DNA from 4 places in the Vibrio sp. V39_P1S14PM300 genome. Region 3 is predicted to be linked to each of the others. Evidence: predicted binding sites of a transcription regulator. Region 3 holds the regulator's gene; each other region holds the start of a gene.

Region 1 (3,870 bases), on a different contig from region 3:
GCGCGATCGTTTTCCGGCGTCAGTACCGCCTGCAGCACGCGTTGAATATCCGGTGCCACGCCACTGGTAAAAACACTGTCCCGGTTCGACAAATAGACGCTGGCGATCCCTTGCTTGGCCAGGGCCTGTTTTACCAGACGACCTTCACTGCCCGTTCGCACCAATACGGCGATGTCACCGGCGCGGACAGGCTGTTGTCCAGAGCCGCTGGCGAAGCTCGCCTGCCCCTGTTGCGCCGCGGTCAGAATGGTTTGAATCTGACTGGCCGTCGCATCCGCCATGGCCTGCTGGTACTCATTCTTAGCCAGTGGTTTGTCGTCGGCTTCCATCAACCAGTAGGTCAGTGCCGGCTGTACCCGGCCGTTTAACATCCAGACACTCTGTTCCGCGCCCGGACGATGATCGACCGGATGAAAGGGAATGTCCTCATCGTAAATAAAGGCGCTGTCCGGATACTGGAAAATCTGATTCACCGCCCCAACCATCTGCGCAGAAGAGCGCCAGTTGGTATTGAGGGTATAGTGTGCACGGACCTGTTGACGGGCTTTGATGTAAGTAAAGATATCGGCACCGCGAAACGCGTAGATCGCCTGCTTCGGATCACCGATCATAAACAAACCGCATTGAGGATGATCCAGATAGATGCGACTGAAAATACTGTACTGAAGCGGATCGGTATCCTGAAATTCATCAATCATCGCCACCGGGTACAAAGTGCGGATGCGTTCTGCCAATGCGTCCGTTTCATCCTGATCGAGTGCGGCCGACAACTGACTAAGCAAATCATCAAACGATAGCCACTGTTTCTGCTGTTTGGCACTGGCAAGCAGAGTACGACACGAGGTGATCGCATGAGCCATCATCGGCGCCTTGAGGCTGACGGGCTGGGCAAGAAATGCCTCAATGGCCGCAAACACCGCGTGGCGTGGCGGCGTCCCTTTAGGCGTCTTCTCATCCAGAGTATGTTGAGCAAACCTGGCCAAAGCGTCCGGCACGTCGTAATTGAGGGTCTCGCTGTGAGCCCAGGCCGTGACACTGTCGAGCCATTGCGGCAGCGATTTTTTGGTGTAGCTGCGTTTGTTAACATCCGAGTCGGCAATCAGTGCCAGCAAATCGTCTGCGCACTCGCACCACTGTGCTTTCAACGCCTTGATACGTTCCAGATTCTGCTGATGAAGTGCAGCGAGATCACCGTCTCCGGCGGACGTGGCCAACGTCAATGGCGCACCGCTCAGGTAACCGCCAATCTCTGCCTGCAGCGCCGATGGCGAGTTCCAGATACGGCGCACTTCACCCGCTAACTGAAGCGGCAGCGGGTAAAAGTTGCGCCGCCAGTAATCCGCCACCACTTGCGCTTTAAGGTGACTTTCATCGGTCACGAACTCGTTATTAAAACGGCTTCCAGACTCAAAGGCATTCTGCGTCAACATCCGCTGACAGAAACCATGAATCGTGTACACCGACGCTTCGTCCATCTGCCGTTCAGCTTGCAGCAGCAGAGTCTGTGCCTGCTGGTGATCCGACACTTGTTCAAGTAACGGCTGGATCACCGGATCCTCGCTGGCACCACGACCAAACGCAATGCGCGCATCGTGGATGCGACGCCGGATACGGTCACGCAACTCTGCCGTCGCAGCTTCCGTAAAGGTCACGACCAGAATCTGGTCTACTGTTAACGGCACGGCATGACGGCTATGCTCGTCGCCATGCCCCAGAAGCAGCCGCAAATACAAGCCTGCGATCGTGAACGTTTTCCCGGTACCGGCAGACGCTTCGATCAAACGTGCGCCGTGCAACGGGAATGTCATCGGACTCAGTGACTGGGGGAGGGACGAAGTCGTCATAAACCTATTGCCTTTTTCCTAAACTGAACAACATCTTGTGATCAAACGCTGAAAACTTTTGCCTACTGATACGTGACGCGATTGTATTCCGGGAATGTGCGATCTCTCTCACGGATCATTTTGGTGCAAGCCGATAGTATCCGCTGCACATGCATAGCCAGCCTGACTGGTCTGCACCACAGAATTATGGTCCCTCTGACCTGTGGCCGTACAGCGAACGCCCTACACAATAATGATTTACTGGCGGCCACTCTACTTCTCTTAACTATCAGCAGCATTCTCGATCCTCAGCCTCGCGTTTTGTAGTACCAACGCGGACAACGTCCTGACTTCCAGAGCCAGTGCGTCATCCCACTGTGGCCAAATGCGCGCAATATACGGATCGCGTCCTTCGCCTTGCACCAGATAACCGTCGTTAAATGTGGCGGCCATTTTCTTGACCGCTTTGTCTTCATCATCCACCCACTTTCCACGACTGAACCCCGCTTCGATGCCGGCCAGCGCCGTTTGCGGGAAATACGCCAGTGGCGACGTCATGCCTTGATAGTAAAGACGCACCAGCTCCGCCAACAATGACTTAGCCTCTGCGCCATCCAGCGGCGGATACATAAAATGCACGGCACCTTCTTTACGATCGTAACCAATAACATGCGTGGATTTACTGTGTCCCATGGCAGCCAGCGACAAATGGTCAATCCAGGCGGACAGATAATCCTGTGCTCGGATCCGGCCACTACGATAACGAATAAGACCAGCCTGATAACACTGCGTCAGCCATCCGGTCAGATGAACGGGTTTATCTGTCCCCAGTACATCAAAGGTCAAGTTTACATCAACATCTTCCAGGGCTACGCCGCTAACAAAGCTCAGTGTCTCAACCAGCTCTTGCGCCTGAACCCGGTTGGTTTCAAACTCAAGCTCACCGAATGCGCCGATCGGCAACTTGCCCTCAGCACGCTGACGCCGGGCAAAATGCTCTAGCGCCTGTTGCGGATCCTGATTCTGAGCACGGGCATCCAACAAGACTTCCACCAATTGATCACGCATCTGGTAGCTTTCCAACCCACCCAACACAAACGGTTCGTCATCTTCTGTCACTGGCAGCGGTGGTTCAAACACCACTTTCAGTCGACGGTTAAAGAAATAGCGCACTGGCAAACGCCAAAAGCGTTGCAGCTCTACCAGATCCAGTGCCAACGGATACGTCGCATCCAGCAGGTAATCACTCAACTGGCGGTTAAAATCGCCACTGCGCTGCCCCTGACGCAGCGCCGCAGGCAACCATTCTCTGGCATAACTGGCCTGCTCCCCCTGAAAAGCTAACGGACTAAAGGGCACCATAGCGTGTTCTAGCGTCAATGCTGTTAGTAACCGAGCTGCAGAATCATCGACTGGCAGAGCTTCATCGCCAACCAGACAGTAGTTCTGCTGACAATATTCAAGCAGCTCAGACACCAGCACCGACGGAACCCGCTCGGTGTTGTCCTGAATCGAACGCCCGACGTAACTGATGTATAAGCTTTGCTGCGCGGAGAGCAGCGCTTCAAGAAACAGGTAACGGTCATCGTCACGACGTGAACGATCCCCAGCTCGAGCACGGCCATTCATTAAGTCAAAACCTTCCGGCGGTACCGAACGCGGATAGACACCATCGTTCATGCCAAGCAGGCACACACAACGAAATGGGATCGAGCGCATCGGCATCAGAGTACAAAAGTTGACCTGCCCTGCCAGAAAACGCTGGCTAACCCGGGTTCCGGACAAGCGATTGTGCAGATACAAACTGACGATGCCCGGCGCCAACGTCTGGTGATACGCCGCATCCTGGAGCTGTTCTTTCAACTGGGTCAGCGCTTCACGAATAGAAGTCAGCACCAGTTCCTCCTCCAGCGCCACCATGAAGAAGTCATCCAACATGGCCAGCAGGGTGGTTTGCCAGTTGTCGATGGTTTGTGTTTGTGCCAGACGCTGGCGGTACCGGCTGATCGATTCGATGTAGTGCGCCAGCTTACCAGCCAGCTCTGCG
Region 2 (3,870 bases), on a different contig from region 3:
CCGCGAGCAGTGCCTGAAAAATCTCGCCGTATTGCGTCAACATCCGGAAGTGCGCGAAAAACTCATCGCGATCTACAGCGTTGAACGCGAGTACGAAAAGAGCGACAACGTTGATACACAGTTATACGCCAACTTCTTTTCCCCGGCAGACAAAGCGTCGATGGACATTATTCGCTCCACCGATCCGAATAACCTGGCCGCGCTGGACATTACATTTAATGACGCGCGCATCGAGCCATTATTATTCCGCTACCGTGCACGCCATTATCCATGGACGCTGGACGAAGCTGAGCAGCAACGCTGGGCAAATCATTGTCGTGAATACTTCGAAAGTCGTCTTGAGGACTATATGCTCAATCTGGAAAACTTAGTTCACGAATATGAAACTGACGAAAAGAAAATAGCTATTTTAAAATCCGTCTACCAATACGTGATGGAGCTCACATCTTAGAGCGCCACACGCGACTTCTGCTCTTTTCCTTTATCTTTACGGCACTTAAAAATGGCGAAAACCATTCTGCAATACATCGTCTCCATCGGGCTTATTTTCCTTTGCCTGATGGCAGGCGTAAATCTTCAGTCCCTCCTCGGTATTTCGATTCCGGGCAGTATCATTGGCATGCTTATTCTGTTCGGATTACTGGCCAGTGGCCTGGTTCCTTCCGACTGGGTTAAGCCAGGCGCCAGCCTGTTTATTCGCTATATGATCCTGTTGTTTGTTCCCATCAGTGTGGGATTGATGGAGCATTTTGATCTGCTGATCAACAATGCTCTGCCCATTCTGGCCAGCGCCATCGGTGGCACGCTGATCGTCCTGGTCCTTCTTGGACTGATGCTGGATCGTCTGTTGAAGAAGGGGAACAAAACATGTGGTTAATCGCGACGCTCGTGGTGTTCTTTTTCGCCCGCTGGTTATGCCAGAAATTTAAAACACCTCTGATGAACCCTCTGCTGATCAGTATCGCGATCATTATCCCGATTCTGACTTACCTCAAGGTTCCGTTTGAGACTTACTATCAGGACAACCAGTGGATCAGCATGTTACTGCAGCCGGCCGTCGTCGCACTGGCGTTTCCCCTGTACGAACAGATCCCACAAATACGGGCGAACTGGCGCATTATTATGCTGGCGTGCAGTGTCGGCAGTGTAATGTCGATGATGACCGCAGGTCTGATAGCCGTCGCAATGAAAGCCGATGTGGCACTGATTGCCAGTTTGATGGGAAAATCCGTCACCACTCCGATTGCAATGGAAGTCGCCAGCCATCTCGGCGGAGAACCAGCGATTGCTGCCGTTTTAGTGGTATTGGTGGGGCTGTTTGGCGCCATTCTTGCCTACCCGATTTATAACATGTTGAATATTTCGCACCCGATCGCCAAAGGGCTGACCATGGGTACCGTCTCGCATGCCCTTGGGACGGCAACCTGTGCAGAAAAAGATCCCCGTGATGCAGCATTCAGCTCACTTGCGCTGGTCTTGTGCGGCGTCATCACTTCCATTCTGGCACCCAGCATTTTTGCTCTGTCCGTCTGGTTGTCTCACTAACACACGTTCCGCGTTCTCCGTCGTATACTAAGGTTGATATACGACGGAGTTCACTGAAACATAAGGTGCAATCGATATCATGTGTGACATCACTCTAATTATGAAAACATCAACATCATTACACTATTTAGCGTGATCTAAATCTCAGTAATGTTTTAGCGTTATCATAAAATGTAATCCAGCATTCAAATAAGGATTCATTATGAAAAGCCGTATTGAACAAGCACTCTCAGATGTGCCGGCGTCCATCGCAGATTACCTTGGTCCTATTCTGCTGGCGGACGATTTTGACGCGACTTTGTCTCCGGAGCAGTTTAAACAACTGCAAATCGTTTCTGGTTTGAACGACGCGGAACTTCGTGTGGCGCTTCTTCCGTTTGCCGCCTGCTACTCCTACACGCCCATTTCTAAATTCAATGTTGGTGCTCTTGCTCGCGGCCTGTCCGGCCGTATCTACTTCGGTGCTAATGTCGAAATTGCCGGTTGCCAGCTAGGTCAAACGGTTCATGCTGAACAATGTGCGATCAGTCACGCATGGATGAAAGGTGAAACCGGCATCTCAGACATTACGGTCAATTTCAGCCCTTGCGGTCACTGTCGTCAGTTTATGAATGAACTGAGCTCGGCAGACAAACTGGTCGTTCAACTTCCAGAGCGCGATGAAATGACGTTGCAGCAATACCTGCCAGATTCGTTCGGCCCGTCCGATCTTGGTATTGAATCGGCATTGATGTCGAAAGTCGATCATGGCAAGACCACTCAGGACAGTGATCCGCTGGTACGATCGGCATTAAGCGCATTGAACGCAAGCCATGCACCTTACACTCACAACCTGAGTGGCGTCGCTTTACAATTGAATGATGGAAAAGTCTTTAAAGGCGCGTATGCGGAAAACGCGGCGTTTAACCCTAGCCTGCCGCCTCTTCAGGTCGCTCTGATTCAGATACTGCTGGATGGTCGTGAGTTCGGTGATATTGTTTCGGCTGCGTTAGTTGAAATGGCGGAAGGAACCATCAGCCATCTGGCCGATACTCAGGCAACACTGGAAGCCATCAACCCTGACATTCCGGTCTCGTACCTGGCAATGTAAACCCAATCATGATTAGCCCCGACATGACTCGGGGCTTTTTATTATTGGTCGTAGAAAGGTTTGACGTCAAAATCGAGTTGTGAAGGAGCCAGTGCCCGCTCGATTTTCAACGCACTGCTTTTCAAATCGATAAACGCCACATCCGTAAAACGGTGGTACTTATTGGAGTAGAAACTCTTCACTTCAGGTTTCAGAGGCTGACTTGGATTCGCTGTCCAGACGATAGCGACCCGGCCATCACTGAGTTCAACGATCGAGCCAACCGGATACACACCAATACAATTGATGAACTTGTACACCAACTCTTTGTCGAGATGAAATGGCGTCAACGACAGCATGATCTTGAAAGCTTCTGCCGAGCTCATCCCCTGCTTGTAACAACGGTCTGCCGTCAGTGCATCATAAATGTCCACGATACCGCTCATGCGGCCATGAACGGGCAGTTGATCGCCTTTGAGCCCTTTCGGATAGCCGTTGCCGTCAAGTTTCTCGTGATGCATCAGGCAAACGTCGCGGCTGATCTGACTCAGCCCGTGAACGTTGGCAATGATCTCATCAGCAAACACCTGATGCAGCTTCATATGCTCAAATTCTTCCGGCGTTAACTTACCTGGCTTATGCAGAATCTGATCGTCAACCTTTACTTTGCCCACATCATGAATAATGCCGCCAATCGCCATCTCTTTGAGTGTTTCCGCATCAAACCCGAGGTGTCTACCAAACGTCACCATCAGGCAGGCCACGTTGACCGAGTGCTCTAGTAAATAGGCGTCTTTATTTCGAAGTGCGGAGACACATTGCAAAGCATTGTTGTCTACTAACGCCGTATCAATCATCTCCCCCGCCCAAGATTCTATTTCACTGACGTGAATATCCTGATTATTCAGAGATTTATTGAGTAGTTTCTGAGCCAGCGTTTTGGCTTCTTCAATGATACGCGCCGCTTTTTTTTGTGCCGCGTCACGACTGAGTTGTTTTCGTCCCCGCCGATTGGTTTGGGGCTCGGGCGACTCTCCGACTGGGGGAGCAGGTTCGACGTCTGGCTCCACATAGGCATTAATCACTACACCACTTCGGGATAACTTCTGGTCCACCCAGACAAACTTCACTCCAGTGCTGACCAACTGCTGAATGGAGGCTTGGGAATTGACTCGCCCGGCATGAGAAAGGTTCACCTTTTCGCTCTGCTGAATCGCCGTCACAAACATGCCTGGCAGCAGCTGTTCAATGGAAAT
Region 3 (3,870 bases):
GCTTATCATGATCGCACCGGTGAAGCGGCTCGTGAAGCGAACGGTAACCAGATTGTGCTGCGTCACCGTCCATTGGGTGTGATGGCGGTCTTTGGGCCGTACAACTTCCCGGGTCACCTGCCAAATGGTCACATCGTGCCGGCATTGCTGGCGGGGAATACGGTGGTATTTAAACCGTCAGAGCAAACGCCGCTGACCGGTGAATTTGCCGTCAAGCTGTGGGAAAAAGCCGGCTTGCCTGCGGGCGTCATTAACCTGGTGCAGGGCGCGAAAGAAACCGGCATTGCGCTGGCGGATGCCAAAGGCATCGATGGCCTGCTGTTTACCGGCAGTGCCAATACTGGTCACTTGCTGCATCGTCAGTTTGCAGGCCAGCCTGGTAAGATGTTAGCGCTGGAGATGGGTGGCAACAACCCAATGGTGATTTCCGAGCACTACGGCGATCTGGACGCGACGGTGTACACCATCATTCAATCGGCGTTCATCAGTGCCGGTCAGCGTTGTACCTGTGCTCGTCGCCTCTACGTCCCGGTGGGAGAGAAAGGCGATGCGCTGATTGCCCGTTTGGTTGACGCAACCAAGAACATTCGTATCGATCAGCCGTTTGCCGAGCCGGCACCGTTCATGGGGCCGCAGATTTCTCAGGCTGCGGCAAAAGTGATCCTGGACGCGCAGGCGAACTTACAATCGCTGGGCGGAGAAAGCCTGCTGGAAGCCACGCCGGGTGAAGCAGCGTTCGTCTCGCCAGGCATCATTGACGTCACTCACATCGCTGAGCTGCCGGATGAAGAGTACTTTGGCCCATTGCTGCAGGTGGTGCGCTACGCCACGCTGGAAAGCGCGGTTGAGATGGCTAACGATACCCGTTTCGGTTTATCGGCTGGCCTGGTGTCGACCGATGACGGCGAATGGGACTACTTTGTGGAGCACATCCGCGCCGGTATCGTGAACCGCAACCGTCAACTGACGGGCGCTAGCGGTGACGCGCCGTTTGGTGGTCCGGGCGCTTCAGGCAACTTACGTCCAAGCGCTTACTACGCCGCCGATTACTGCGCATACCCAATGGCATCAATGGAAGGTGGGGAAACGATCCTGCCGGCCACTCTGAGCCCGGGTTTAGAACTATAACGACAGTATTACACTCAGTTTCGTCACAGGTTGAAGGCTATCTGCGCGGCATTCTGGACATGCGGTCAGGTAGCCTCCTTTCTATCTTGCCGGGCGATTAAATGGGCCGGTGAAGAGAGAGCACAATTCGATAACACGTTAACAACCCCGACAAGGAGGCGTTATGACGCCAGCTGTTTTATTTCAATCGCTGTGGAATGACTACATTCACCGCCTGTGTCCGTCCGCGGACAAAGTTCATCAACTGCTGCAGGAAGACGAGCCGTTGATCAATGATCACATAGCTCTGCGCACCTTTAATGTCGCACCACTTGGTATCGACACCCTGGCCAAACCGTTTCTGGCGCTGGGTTACACCCCGTGTGGCGACTATGTGTTTGAGAGCAAGAAGCTGGTGGCCAAGCACTATGAACACCCGGATCCGCTGCAGCCAAAAGTGTTCATCAGCGAGCTGAAAGTGGAAGAGTGCTCGCCGGCGCTACAGGCCATCGTCGCCAATCTGGTTGCGCAGGTCGATGCTGCGGCGCTGGAAGGGGAAGCGTTTTTGTACGGTGGTCGCTTGTGGCAACTGAGTTATGCGGATTACCAAACGCTGGCGAAAGAGAGCGAGTATGCCTCCTGGCTGGCTGCGCATGGCTACGGTGCGAATCACTTTACCGTCAGTGTGAATCAGCTCAAGGCGTTCGATGAAGTGCAGCAGGTCAATGATCACCTGCGACAGGCAGGCTTTACCATCAATACCTCAGGTGGCGAAGTGAAAGGCTCACCGGATGTACTGCTGGAACAATCTTCGACCATGGCAGATAAAGTCGTGGTTCAGTTTAGTGAAGGCAGTGAGATCATCCCGGGTGGCTTTTATGAATTTGCTAAGCGTTACCCGATGGCGGATGGTCAGTTGTATCCGGGTTTTGTGGCGGCTTCGGCGGATAAGATTTTCGAGAGCACCGACAGTCAGTCGTAACACGTTCGGCATGATAACAAAAAGCCACCTGACGGTGGCTTTTTCAATTTGAACGTTGTTTTCTGGCGGGAAATTAACGCGTGCCGTATACCACGATGGTTTTACCGTGGGCAGAAATCAGATTCTGCTCTTCCAGCATTTTCAGGATACGACCAACTGTTTCACGTGAACAGCCGACAATCTGACCGATCTCCTGGCGAGTGATCTTGATTTGCATGCCGTCTGGGTGGGTCATCGCATCTGGTTGTTTGGCTAGGTTCAGCAGAGTCTGAGCAATACGACCGGTAACGTCTAGGAACGCCAGGTCGCCCACTTTCTGGCTGGTGACTTGCAGACGACGAGCCATCTGGGCTGACAGGCGCATCAGGATATCCGGATTGACCTGAATCAGCTGACGGAATTTCTTGAATGAAATTTCCGCGACTTCACAAGGAGATTTCGCGCGAACCCAAGCTGTGCGCTCCTGGTCTTCTTCGAACAAACCAAGTTCACCGATAAAGTCACCTTGGTTCAGGTAAGACAGGATCATCTCCTTACCTTCTTCGTCTTTAATAAGTACAGCAACAGACCCTTTGACGATGTAGTACAAAGTCTCTGCTTTCTCGCCCGCGTGGATCAGCGTGCTTTTTGAAGGGTACTTATGAATATGACAATGTGAAAGAAACCACTCTAGTGTTGGGTCGGTTTGAGGTTTACCTAGAACCATAATATCTCACTTCCTCTGCAGGGTACGCTTGCCGCTATCCATATTTTAGCCAAGCCTGAATTTGACTTACTAGAATAAGAGCACTTTACCAATGCTGCAAGCTATCTTGTGTTTCGGTTAAGAATAGTATCCTTTTTCGAAAACGATTTCTTGATTTTAATCGTGTCCGGGTTGTGATTATTTACGCAAAAATGTGCACATGATCACGGTATGAAAAGTAATCTTGCGCGCCGTGCATTTCTAACCAATTTTTCCGGTTTCAATCAGCTGTTGCAGGATAGGCCGGACAATCAGTTCCATAGCAAAACTCATTTTTCCTCCCGGAACCACAATGGTGTTGTGGCGCGACATGAACGAGCCGTCAATCATGGCCAGCAGGTAGGGAAAGTCGACATTCTTGATGCCGCGCAGGCGGATCACCACAAAACTCTCATCCAGGCTCGGGATGCCTTTGGCATTGAGCGGGTTGGAGGTGTCGACGGTGGGGACGCGCTGGAAGTTGATGTGCGTTCGTGAAAATTGCGGCGTAATGTAATTGAGGTAGTCGTCCATTGAGCGCACGATGGAATCCATCACCGCCTCGCGCGAGTGACCACGGTCGCGGGTGTCGCGCACGAATTTCTGAATCCATTCGAGGTTGACGATTGGCACCATGCCGATCAGCAGATCCACATGTTGCGCGACGTTGGTGTCGCCGTCGACCACGCCGCCGTGCAGCCCCTCATAAAACAGCACATCGGAGTTTTCCGGCAGTTCCTGCCACGGGGTAAAGGTGCCGGGCATCTGGTTGTAGGGCACGGCTTCATCAAATGTGTGCAAGTAGCGGCGCACTTTACCGACGCCCTCATCGCCGTATTTATGGAAAAACTCTTCCAGTGCCGGGAAATCGTTGGCCTGAGGGCCGAAATAGCTGATGTGACGTCCTTGTTCACGCGCTTTACGGATTTCCACATCCATTTCCGGACGGGTAAAGCGGTGGAAACTGTCGCCCTCCACCCAGGCCGGGCGGATGTTCATCATGTTGAACATCTTGCGGAAAGCTTCCGAAGTGGTGGTCGTTCCGGCACCGGAGGAA
Region 4 (3,870 bases), on a different contig from region 3:
CACATCCAGTGCGGACAGATCGCGCTGCAATTCAAACAGACGCCGGTAAATCAGGTCTGCCTGAATCGGCGCCAAATGGTGTTCCTGCCACTGCACAGGCGTAGCCACAAAGGCTGCCACCACCGCATCTCCCGAACGGAGGGCCTGTTGAAGCGCTGTGTTGTCCTCAACACGTAAGTCGCGACGAAACCATACCAGTTGCATGTTGCCTCCCTAGTCCAGATGCAGTGCCCGCAGCACATCCGACGCGCTGAATCGTTCGTCCCATTGGCTGGACAAAGCGACGAGATGCTGCCGCTGAACATCCGGCAATGCACGGTTAGAGAACACATGTAAGCGCGAGAAAAACTCTAAGGCCGCACCATCACAGAGCCCGGTCAGATCGTCAGCCCCATCCAACACAATCACCCGTAGTCCGGTCTCGGACAGTTGTAGCGCTTCCAGCCAGGCAAAGACGCTTCCAACCGGATCCAGACTGACGAACAGACACTTGCCTTTGGTCGCCGCTTTATTTTCCGCGTCGATGATGGCACTGATGCGAGTAAGCATCAGCGCCTGGAACAACGCTTTTTGCAGCGTACGCTGGCTAGACTTCACTTTGTCCAGAGCCTCCGTCACCGGCATCACAAACTGCTGAGTCACAATCTTGAGCGGATATTCTTTAAACACACCGCTGAGGATGCTTTCGGCTTTGCCCTGATTGAGTACGGCCAGCGCTTCCAGCAGACTTTCCACTTCGTCCAGCGTCATGTTGTCTGCCTGCTCTGCGCCGGTCTCCTCATCGCCTGACAACAGCAAGCCTTTGACTTTGCCAATTGCCACACCTTTGGCCAGCCAGCGTTGAATCGCATGAATGGTATCAATGTCCGCTTGCGTGTACAGCCGATGGCCTTTCTCTGTGCGCTGCGGCTGAATGAGGTTATAACGACGCTGCCAGGCACGCAGCGTGACCGGTTTCACTCCGGTTGCTTCGGCCACTTCCCGAATTGCATATAGCTTTGTTTCACAACCCATAACGTAAACGTAACTCCTGCGGATAGGGGTTCAAATATTTCTGTTTATCCAGATAACTGTCCGGATAAGCGTTGAGGTAATGTTTGATGAGAGTCATTGGTGCAAGCAGCGGCAACAGCCCGATCCGATAGTCATCAATCACTTTGCGCAATTCTGCTTTCTGATCTTTATTCAGCGAACGCTTAAAGTATCCCTGCAGATGCATCAGCACATTGGTATTGTTCTTGCGGCTGGCCCGAATGGCCATGGCTTGCATCAATCCCAAACGATACAAGTTAAAGAACTCATTGATGTCATATTGATTGATACTGGCTACCAGCCGGCCAAGCTCTCGGTAAGACTGCGGATGATGCGCCATTAACGTCAGCTTGTAGCGTGAGTGGAACTCAATCAGCTTGCTGGCAGTGGGCACGCCGCCCATTGAAGTATACAAATCGTGCAGACAATAGACCCGGGTGATGAAATTCTCTTTGAGCACCGGATCATTCAGACGCCCGTCCTCTTCAATCGGCAGCCAGGGCATCGACTCCATCAATACACGCGTGTACATGCCGACCCCGTCTTTGTCGGCGTTATTCTTTTTGTACACTTTCACGCGTTCCATTCCACAGGTCGGTGACTTGGCACACACGATATACCCGCACAACGGCAATTGATCCAACTCGGCGACTTTATCCTTGGCAAACGCCTGCATTGCCTCGGTGTAGTCACGTTGCTCATCTTTGGTTTCCACCAGCGCTATGCGCTCTTCGTCGGAGATGAGCCGTATAGTTGGTCGTGGCACTGGCATCCCGATGCCGACTTCCGGGCACACAGAAATAAACTCCAGATGAGGAGCAAGCTCCTTGGTGACGAAATTACTCACTTTATGGCCAGAATCAAAACGGACCCGCTCGCCCAATACGCAAGCGCTGACGCCGACCAGAACAGATTGACTCTCCATGGTTCACCTCGAACATCGACATGTGTACATATTATTTTCTTGTACAATTATTAGCACAAGTCGATCACTGTGTACAAAAATATTTTTTGTACACCAATAAAAAGCTCACGCTTTGTTTCCAGAACAATCACCACAAAAAGGCAGCCAAACGTTTACACAAATCGATTGCCTTACCACTTTCAACACATTTGGTTATCAATGGAAAATATATCCCTCCACACAGGGCTTTTTGTGACATACTTCTCAAGGAGCCAGTACTGACAGGGTTAGTATTGGCTCAACAAGAAAACACACTTTCAACAGAAACAGTAAAATGACTCAATGCATTTACTGACAAATTGGAGTAAAAGCTATGGCAACCCCTCACATCAATGCACAACCAGGTGATTTCGCAGAAACCGTCCTTATGCCGGGTGATCCACTTCGCGCAAAATACATCGCAGAAACGTTCCTGGAAGATGTGAAGCAAGTTTGTGACGTTCGCAACATGTTTGGCTTTACAGGCACTTACAAAGGTAAAAAAGTATCTGTTATGGGCCACGGTATGGGTATCCCATCATGCTGCATCTACGTACACGAACTGATCTCAGAATACGGCGTGAAAAACGTTATCCGTGTGGGTAGCTGTGGTGCAGTACGCGATGACGTTAACCTGATGGACGTGGTTATCGGCATGGGCGCTTCTACCGATTCAAAAGTGAACCGTATCCGCTTCAATAACCACGATTTCGCTGCCATTGCCGACTACGACCTGCTCGAAACAGCCGTACACCAGGCGCGAGATCAGCAAATACCAGTGAAAGTGGGTAACGTATTCTCTGCTGACCTGTTCTACACCCCGGAAGAAGACATCTTCGAGAAAATGAAGAAACTGGGCATCCTGGGCGTGGATATGGAAGCGGCTGGCATCTACGGCGTCGCAGCGGATCTGGGCGCACGTGCGTTGACCATTCTGACTGTCTCTGACCACATCATCCGTGGTGAAAAACTGAGCTCAGAAGACCGTCAAAAATCGTTCAACGATATGATGAAAGTCGCTCTGGAAACGGCGATCAACATCTAATCGACTGTGATAACGAATTCTTTTCCACAGTACCAAGCTGCCAGCTCCGGTTGGCAGCCTGAATTTTCCCGAGGGGGCGATCGTGTCAAACGATGAACTGCCAAAGGAGGCAGACGGGTTACAACTCAACTTTTGTAAAACATTGGCGTGTGACAACTTTGGATTGAGTGAGGCAAATCGTTACGTTTTGCAGCATGCTAACCCTAAGCGGCCAACGATGGTATGTCGAGAGTGCGGTGCTTTCCCCCCCTTACTTAACAATCAGGAAGTGTTAAACGAACTGCATCGTTTAAGACACCTGCACAGCGATGGCCTTCCGGCGTGTCGCAACGACGAGTGCGAAAATTTCGGCTTGTCCGTTCATACTCATAAACATCTGTACCACGCATTTGGTTACAGTGGTGACCGACAGCGTTATCGTTGCAAAGCGTGTCAGTCTACCTTTGTCGACAAATGGTCCGGCGCCAACAAAAAGCTGACTTTTCAGGAAAATCTGCTCGGCTTACTCTTCATGAGCTACTCGGTGCGTGAAATTTGCCGCAAGCTGTCGATCAACCCAAAAACGTTCTACGATCACCTTGATCACATTGCCAGCCGCTGCCGACGCAAACTGGCGATGATAGATGCGCGCTGGGTCAACCATGCCAGCGAATACGAACTGGCGTCGTTTTACGTACCTTTGCAGCCGCAGAGCAACAACGGCGTATTGTGGATCACCACGGGAGAAGCCAACACCGGCTACATTTTGTGTCAGCACGTCAACTACGCCTCCGATGAAGAACCGCAGGGCGAAGTCGACCATGACCCTTACCAGACACCCGCTCGCTTTGTCTCCCGCGAGCACTCGTCA

Evidence for each region. Region 3 encodes CRP, which controls carbon source genes, mostly activating them, when cyclic AMP is high. Its sites were predicted from a motif close to TGTGANNNNNNTCACA; they were not measured.
Region 1: a site for CRP is predicted at 1,940-1,955, ahead of recB (exodeoxyribonuclease V subunit beta). Genes of this name have one in related genera too.
Region 2: a site for CRP is predicted at 1,677-1,692, ahead of cdd (cytidine deaminase). Genes of this name have one in related genera too.
Region 4: a site for CRP is predicted at 2,188-2,203, ahead of deoD (purine-nucleoside phosphorylase). Genes of this name have one in related genera too.

Annotation. Positions count from the first base shown of each region.
Region 1 covers NZ_WXWP01000201.1:9,046-12,915, forward strand. The annotation lists gene recB (exodeoxyribonuclease V subunit beta) at 1-1,844, opposite strand, end outside; gene recC (exodeoxyribonuclease V subunit gamma) at 2,106-3,870, opposite strand, start outside.
Region 2 covers NZ_WXWP01000075.1:2,543-6,412, forward strand. The annotation lists gene sbcB (exodeoxyribonuclease I) at 1-451, shown strand, start outside; gene CAG65_RS03665 (CidA/LrgA family protein) at 503-877, shown strand; gene CAG65_RS03670 (CidB/LrgB family autolysis modulator) at 868-1,545, shown strand; gene cdd (cytidine deaminase) at 1,748-2,635, shown strand; gene CAG65_RS03680 (HD-GYP domain-containing protein) at 2,677-3,870, opposite strand, start outside.
Region 3 covers NZ_WXWP01000003.1:46,087-49,956, reverse strand. The annotation lists gene astD (succinylglutamate-semialdehyde dehydrogenase) at 1-1,128, shown strand, start outside; gene CAG65_RS00425 (DUF1338 domain-containing protein) at 1,292-2,089, shown strand; gene crp (cAMP-activated global transcriptional regulator CRP) at 2,163-2,795, opposite strand; gene CAG65_RS00415 (phosphoribulokinase) at 3,036-3,870, opposite strand, start outside.
Region 4 covers NZ_WXWP01000141.1:2,246-6,115, forward strand. The annotation lists gene phrB (deoxyribodipyrimidine photo-lyase) at 1-204, opposite strand, end outside; gene CAG65_RS06650 (MerR family transcriptional regulator) at 214-1,014, opposite strand; gene CAG65_RS06655 (YbgA family protein) at 1,004-1,957, opposite strand; gene deoD (purine-nucleoside phosphorylase) at 2,310-3,020, shown strand; gene CAG65_RS06665 (IS1 family transposase) at 3,103-3,870, shown strand, end outside.